Regions from separate parts of the Geobacillus sp. G4 genome, predicted to be linked through region 1. Evidence: a T-box and tRNA genes for the amino acid it is inferred to sense, from the RefSeq annotation. Region 1 holds a T-box; the other holds one or more tRNA genes.

Region 1 (3,385 bases):
GAAAACTTGCCGACGTTTTTCACGTCGAACTTTGATATGCAGCAGCTCGCCCATCATTTGACGTATTCGCAGCGCGGCGAAGAAGAGAAGGTGAAGGCGGCGCGCATTATGGAGCGAATCCGCTATTTGGCCTATCCGATTGAAATCACTGGACCGAACCGCCGTGAGCAAAATATATAAAGGCGATTTGAAACGTTGCCGTTTGCACAGGCATGTTGATTAACCCATAAAAACTAGTTGAGCAGGTTCTGTTTCTAGCTTTTCTGCCGTAGTCGGCAAGCGGTTCGTTTGCCGACTGGGGCTGACCCAAAAGGGTAATTTCCCTTAAACAAAACACAACATATTGTTTCTTATTTAATTGTTTTATGCCTGTATACGGTAATAAGAAAGGGTGTCCCGATCCTTTTGGGGCACCCTCTCCTCGAACAATGAACGCCGCTAAGCTTTGTGGTTTTTTAGTCTAAACAGCCCGTTGTCCCCATATATATAAACCAAGCATTCCTTTCGGGCTAAAGGGGGGACAGCGGGTGATCGAAATCCATTTTGACGAGGCAAGCGAGGCGAAAAAATTGGTTGGGCTGCTAGATCACCGGCAACCGGATGACGGTCCGCTGTTTCATGCCGCTTATGACGGGAACAAAACCGTGGCGGTTTACATACAGGGCGAGGAGAAGCGTGTGCTTGAGGAGCATATCATCCCAGCGATGACGGCGTTTATGCAGGAGGTGATGGAAGACCGGCTGCTGCTATCCATCATTGCCAATGTTTTTTATTTCCGCGACGTCGAAGAACAGCAGCAAATTTTGGCCCTCGCTCATTCGTTTTTGGACGGCGAGCGGCGCGATTACCGGAAAAGCGCGGCGTTTGCCGCCTCGCGCACCGTGATGTTGCGCGACGCTTTTGCCTCCTTTTTGCGCGACGGCTTGTCATTTTCGTTTTCTTCGTTCGTTACGTTCCGGTTAAAGCCGTATATGGAGCGCCTCCAACATTATGTCGAGCTGGCGATTGATGAATACAAGCTGGAGCAGGAGTATCAAAATTTTGTGCAAATGCTGCGCGACTGCCTGGCTGGCCGGACGCCGCAATGGCCGCGCCTGTATTTGGTGCACGATCCGCCGCACTTCGTATTTTACGACAGCGAGCGGCGGGAGCTGTCGGCGGCGGAAGTGAGACAGTTGATCGACCGCCATCTCGTCTTCAGCCAGCCGATGTATATTGATGCATCGGTGCTCGCTCCGCTTGTCTCGCTCGCTCCGGCGGAAATTGAGCTGTACACCGATCATCCGGATGACGGCATGGTGCAGACACTGCAAAACGTGTTTCAAGAACGGCTGATCGTCTGCCGCCGCGCCGATTTTTCCCGCTTGTTTGCCGCCAACGCTGGAAATGGGGGAGAAGCTTGATTTTTCCTGCTGTTTTCGCTATAATGTCGTCATGAATATGGATGAATACAAGCGATGACGAGGACATGGGTGCATTTTTACGGTTTCCAGAGAGGGAAGGCAGCGGCTGGAACCTTCCTAACACGAAAAATGCGCTTACCCCCTCAGAGCTGCGGCAGCGAACGCAACGCCCAGTAGTTGCCGCCGGTGGACGACCGTTATTCTTGTTGAGCCATGGCATGGCGAGGCGCTGCCATGGGAAGAAGGGTGGAACCACGATGAAAACTCGTCCCTTTAGGAGGGAGGAGTTTTTTTATTTTTCCATTTTCATCATCATGACAAAGGAGTGATTGCCGATGCCAGACGTCATTCGCATCACGTTCCCAGATGGGGCGGAAAAGGAGTTTCCGAAGGGGACGACGACGGAAGACATCGCTGCCTCGATCAGCCCGGGGCTGAAGAAAAAAGCGATCGCCGGCAAACTGAACGGCCGGTTCGTTGATTTGCGCACGCCGCTTCACGAAGATGGCGAGCTTGTCATCATTACCCAAGACATGCCGGAGGCGCTTGACATTTTGCGCCATAGCACCGCCCACTTAATGGCGCAGGCGATCAAGCGGATGTATGGCAACGTCAAGCTCGGCGTCGGTCCGGTCATTGAAAACGGCTTTTACTATGATATCGACATGGAGCATAAGCTGACGCCAGACGACCTCCCGAAAATCGAAGCGGAAATGCGCAAGATTGTCAAAGAAAATTTGGACATCGTCCGCAAAGAAGTGAGCCGCGAAGAAGCCATCCGGCTGTATGAAGAAATCGGCGATGAGTTGAAGCTCGAGTTGATCGCCGATATTCCGGAAGGCGAGCCGATTTCGATTTATGAGCAAGGCGAGTTTTTCGACCTTTGCCGCGGTGTGCACGTGCCGTCGACTGGAAAAATCAAAGAGTTCAAGCTGCTCAGCATCTCGGGGGCCTACTGGCGCGGCGACAGCAACAACAAAATGCTGCAGCGCATCTACGGCACGGCCTTTTTCAAAAAGGAAGACTTGGATCGTTATTTGCGCCTGCTTGAAGAAGCGAAAGAGCGCGACCACCGGAAGCTCGGCAAAGAGCTTGAGCTGTTTACGACATCGCAACAAGTCGGACAAGGCTTGCCGCTATGGCTGCCGAAAGGAGCGACGATCCGCCGCATTATCGAACGGTACATCGTCGACAAAGAAGTGGCGCTCGGATACGATCATGTCTACACACCGGTGCTCGGCAGCGTCGAGCTGTACAAGACATCGGGCCATTGGGACCACTACAAAGAAAACATGTTCCCGCCGATGGAGATGGACAACGAAGAACTTGTGCTTCGTCCGATGAACTGCCCGCACCATATGATGATTTACAAAAGCAAGCTGCACAGCTACCGCGAGCTGCCGATCCGCATCGCCGAGCTCGGCACGATGCACCGCTATGAAATGTCTGGAGCGCTTACCGGCCTGCAGCGCGTCCGCGGCATGACGCTCAACGACGCCCACATTTTCGTGCGCCCGGACCAAATCAAAGACGAGTTCAAGCGCGTCGTCAACTTGATTTTGGAAGTCTATAAGGATTTCGGCATTGAGGAATACTCGTTCCGCTTGTCTTACCGCGATCCGCATGACAAAGAAAAATATTATGATGACGATGAAATGTGGGAAAAAGCGCAACGCATGCTGCGGGAAGCCATGGACGAGCTCGGCCTCGATTACTACGAAGCGGAAGGGGAAGCGGCGTTTTACGGGCCGAAGCTCGATGTGCAAGTGCGCACGGCGCTTGGCAAAGACGAGACGCTCTCGACGGTGCAGCTTGACTTCCTGTTGCCCGAGCGCTTTGATTTGACATACATTGGCGAGGATGGGAAGCCGCATCGTCCGGTCGTCATCCATCGCGGCGTCGTCTCGACGATGGAGCGGTTTGTCGCGTTCCTCATCGAGGAGTATAAAGGCGCGTTTCCGACATGGCTCGCCCCGGTTCAA
Region 2 (3,385 bases), on a different contig from region 1:
TCTGGTAAATTCGGCGTCATCCGCTATCATCATATCGAGGTCAGCGATTCACCGCAAATGTTAAGGGGGAGGCTTGAGCTGTTTCAAGAATCTCTTTACATCGAGCTGCAGGAAAAGTCGATTGCCGACATCCCTGAGATGGTCGAATGGCGCCGTACTTTCAAACAAATCGGAACGGACCCAAGCCGCTATCGACCGTCAAGTGAAAGCCTGTACCGACGCATCCAGAAAAAAAGCTTCATTCCGCCTATCCATTCAGCGGCGGACATAAACAACTTTTTTTCACTCTATTATAAAATTCCGCTCGGCATCTATGATCTAGACCGCATCAACGGGACAGTGACGCTCACGATCGGCACGGAACAAGATGAATACATCGCGTTAAACGGCCGCACAGTCAACTTTGCCAACAAACTCGTCAGCAAAGATGAACGAGGGCCGTTTGGCAGTCCGATCGTCGATTCGGAGCGGACCGCCGTGACGAGAGAAACGAAAAACGCTTTGCAAATCGTTTACTTTCTCCCATCAACGCCAGAAGAAACCGCCAAGCGCCAGCTTCAAGCCATCCAAACGATGTTTGTGCAAATTCATGGCGGCGAAGCCGACGCCCAATTGTTCATTTGATCTTCTCCCCCCACTTTCCTGCTGTTGGAAACGGGGGACTCCCTCCCTACTTGAACTCTCTCCCACCTACGCTCACGCGTGGAAGTGGGGTTCTTCTCGGTTTAGGGTGATAAAGAAAAAAACGCAATGCCTCGTTCTTTAACGAAACGAAACACTGCGTTGTCCCCAACAATCATAACGTAATTTTAAAGCTAACGAGAGATATTATAACAGACTTCCACACGCATCGCAAGAAAAAAACGCAAAAATCGACAAAAGAAATTGTACAAAAGGGCACCAGAATCTCTGGTGCCAGCAACCAGTGACCCGTACGGGATTCGAACCCGTGTTACCGCCGTGAAAGGGCGGTGTCTTAACCACTTGACCAACGGGCCATTATGGCGGAGAAGGCGGGATTTGAACCCGCGCGCCGCAAAACTGCGACCTAACGGTTTAGCAAACCGTCCCCTTCAGCCACTTGGGTACTTCTCCAAAGAAATGGCTCCGCAAGTAGGATTCGAACCTACGACCTACCGGTTAACAGCCGGTTGCTCTACCGCTGAGCTATTGCGGAATGATGAATAACTATATGTTATGCACATCTTCCAAATGTGCTCGTTGCCTCTTCCTCTGCCAGCTAATTCAAGGAAGCGAGATGCGTCGAGGCAACTCGAAGCGAATTCGAAGATGTGAAGCTCGTCGCTCCGATTTTGCTGTGGAACGATGGGGCATTGTTCGCCCATTATTATAGCGAATGACCCAAAAATATTCAATGGAAAATAATGGGCCTAAGTGGACTTGAACCACCGACCTCACGCTTATCAGGCGTGCGCTCTGACCAGCTGAGCTATAGGCCCATAAAAAGCGGGTGATGGGAATCGAACCCACGACATCAGCTTGGAAGGCTGAGGTTTTACCACTAAACTACACCCGCATATCATTTAGTTGAACATCCGCCACGCTGCTTCCATGCCCCTTCCTCTACCAGCTGATTCATAGAAGCCAGATGCGTCGGGGGCAACTCGAAGCAGATTCGATGATGCAGATGCTCGTGGCTGAGGTTTTACCACTAAACTACACCCGCAAATATAGAATATTAATGAAAAGGGCGACTAGTGGGAATCGAACCCACGCATGCCAGAGCCACAATCTGGTGCGTTAACCACTTCGCCATAGTCGCCTCGTTCTGGTGCCGGCTGCAGGACTTGAACCCGCAACCTACTGATTACAAGTCAGTTGCTCTACCAATTGAGCTAAGCCGGCACGATTTTAAAGTGCATGGCGGAGGAGGAGGGATTCGAACCCCCGCGCGCCTTGCGGCGCCTCTCGGTTTTCAAGACCGACCCCTTCAACCACTTGGGTACTCCTCCAAAAAAGCAACAATAATAATGGTGGACCTTGTAGGACTCGAACCTACGACCGGACGGTTATGAGCCGTCTGCTCTAACCAGCTGAGCTAAAGGTCCGATAATGGTGGCGGTGGAGGGGATCGAACCCCCGACCTCACGGGTATGAACCGTACGCTCTAGCCAGCTGAGCTACACCGCCAAATTTAAGTCAAAAGGTGGAGCCTATCGGGATCGAACCGATGACCTCCTGCTTGCAAAGCAGGCGCTCTCCCAGCTGAGCTAAGGCCCCATGATAAATCGGGAAGACAGGATTTGAACCTGCGACCTCACGGACCCGAACCGTGTGCTCTACCAAGCTGAGCTACTTCCCGACAAAACGCGCTCGAGAGGATTCGAACCCCTAACCTTCTGATCCGTAGTCAGATGCTCTATCCAATTGAGCTACGAGCGCACAAGTGCCGAGGGCCGGACTCGAACCGGCACGGTAGTTACCTACCCCAGGATTTTAAGTCCTGTGCGTCTGCCAATTCCGCCACCCCGGCGGAAGTGGAGCGGAAGACGGGGCTCGAACCCGCGACCCCCACCTTGGCAAGGTGGTGTTCTACCGCTGAACTACTTCCGCAAGACGATGAGCCATGGAGGACTCGAACCTCCGACCCTCTGATTAAAAGTCAGATGCTCTACCTACTGAGCTAATGGCTCATGGGTTCAATAACACTCCGAGACAACGATGTCCCTTCCTCTACTAGCATATTCGAAGATGTCAGATGCGTCGGGACAACTCGAAGCGAACTCGAAGATGTAGCGCTCGTTACTGAGCTAATGGCTCGCGGTTGCCGCCTTAATGGCTTAAGGGGTTATTAAGGAATAAGAATGCCGGCTGCAGGACTTGAACCCGCAACCTACTGATTACAAGTCAGTTGCTCTACCAATTGAGCTAAGCCGGCACATTTAAAATTAGTTAGTGACTCATGTTGTCTGCCTAGTTGTGCCTCTTCCTCTGCAAGCTGATTCGAGGAAGCTGAGTGCGTCGAGGCAACTCGCAGCCAATTCGATGATGCCGATGCTCGTCTCTACCAATTGAGCTAAGCCGGCACATTTAAAATTAGTTAGTGACTCATGTTGTCTGCCTGGTTGTGCCTCTTCCTCTGCAAGCTGATTCGAGGAAGCTGAGTGCGTCGAGGCAACTCGCAACAGACTCGACGATGCGAATGTTCGTCGCTACCCATTGAACTAAGCCGGGGTGGTTTGAACATCTGACATGTCTGTGAACTACTCCCACTTAGCTTTGCATGAAGCGGGAACCTTCTTTCGGAACTATGATAAAAATGGTGGCTCGGGACGGAATCGAACCGCCGACACAAGGATTTTCAGTCCTTTGCTCTACCGACTGAGCTACCGAGCCATATATTATTTTTTAACTCGCTCGTTGA

What was found. A T-box is a leader RNA that pairs with one kind of tRNA and senses whether it is charged. The one in region 1 lies ahead of thrS (threonine--tRNA ligase), so its partner is inferred to be a tRNA-Thr.
Region 2: it encodes a tRNA-Thr, which carries the amino acid that the T-box ahead of thrS (threonine--tRNA ligase) is inferred to sense. The anticodon was not compared.

The regions. Positions count from the first base shown of each region.
Region 1 covers NZ_JBEPJY010000002.1:209,079-212,463, reverse strand. The annotation lists gene dnaI (primosomal protein DnaI) at 1-180, shown strand, start outside; gene ytxC (putative sporulation protein YtxC) at 528-1,403, shown strand; T-box leader at 1,449-1,679, shown strand; gene thrS (threonine--tRNA ligase) at 1,739-3,385, shown strand, end outside.
Region 2 covers NZ_JBEPJY010000004.1:559-3,943, reverse strand. The annotation lists gene ABS784_RS06065 (B3/B4 domain-containing protein) at 1-624, shown strand, start outside; tRNA gene ABS784_RS06060 (tRNA-Glu) at 927-998, opposite strand; tRNA gene ABS784_RS06055 (tRNA-Ser) at 1,003-1,095, opposite strand; tRNA gene ABS784_RS06050 (tRNA-Asn) at 1,103-1,177, opposite strand; tRNA gene ABS784_RS06045 (tRNA-Ile) at 1,387-1,460, opposite strand; tRNA gene ABS784_RS06040 (tRNA-Gly) at 1,467-1,537, opposite strand; tRNA gene ABS784_RS06035 (tRNA-His) at 1,711-1,783, opposite strand; tRNA gene ABS784_RS06030 (tRNA-Thr) at 1,791-1,866, opposite strand; tRNA gene ABS784_RS06025 (tRNA-Ser) at 1,883-1,973, opposite strand; tRNA gene ABS784_RS06020 (tRNA-Ile) at 1,993-2,069, opposite strand; tRNA gene ABS784_RS06015 (tRNA-Met) at 2,075-2,151, opposite strand; tRNA gene ABS784_RS06010 (tRNA-Ala) at 2,169-2,241, opposite strand; tRNA gene ABS784_RS06005 (tRNA-Pro) at 2,250-2,323, opposite strand; tRNA gene ABS784_RS06000 (tRNA-Arg) at 2,330-2,403, opposite strand; tRNA gene ABS784_RS05995 (tRNA-Leu) at 2,409-2,494, opposite strand; tRNA gene ABS784_RS05990 (tRNA-Gly) at 2,500-2,574, opposite strand; tRNA gene ABS784_RS05985 (tRNA-Lys) at 2,582-2,654, opposite strand; tRNA gene ABS784_RS05980 (tRNA-Thr) at 2,827-2,899, opposite strand; tRNA gene ABS784_RS05975 (tRNA-Phe) at 3,282-3,357, opposite strand.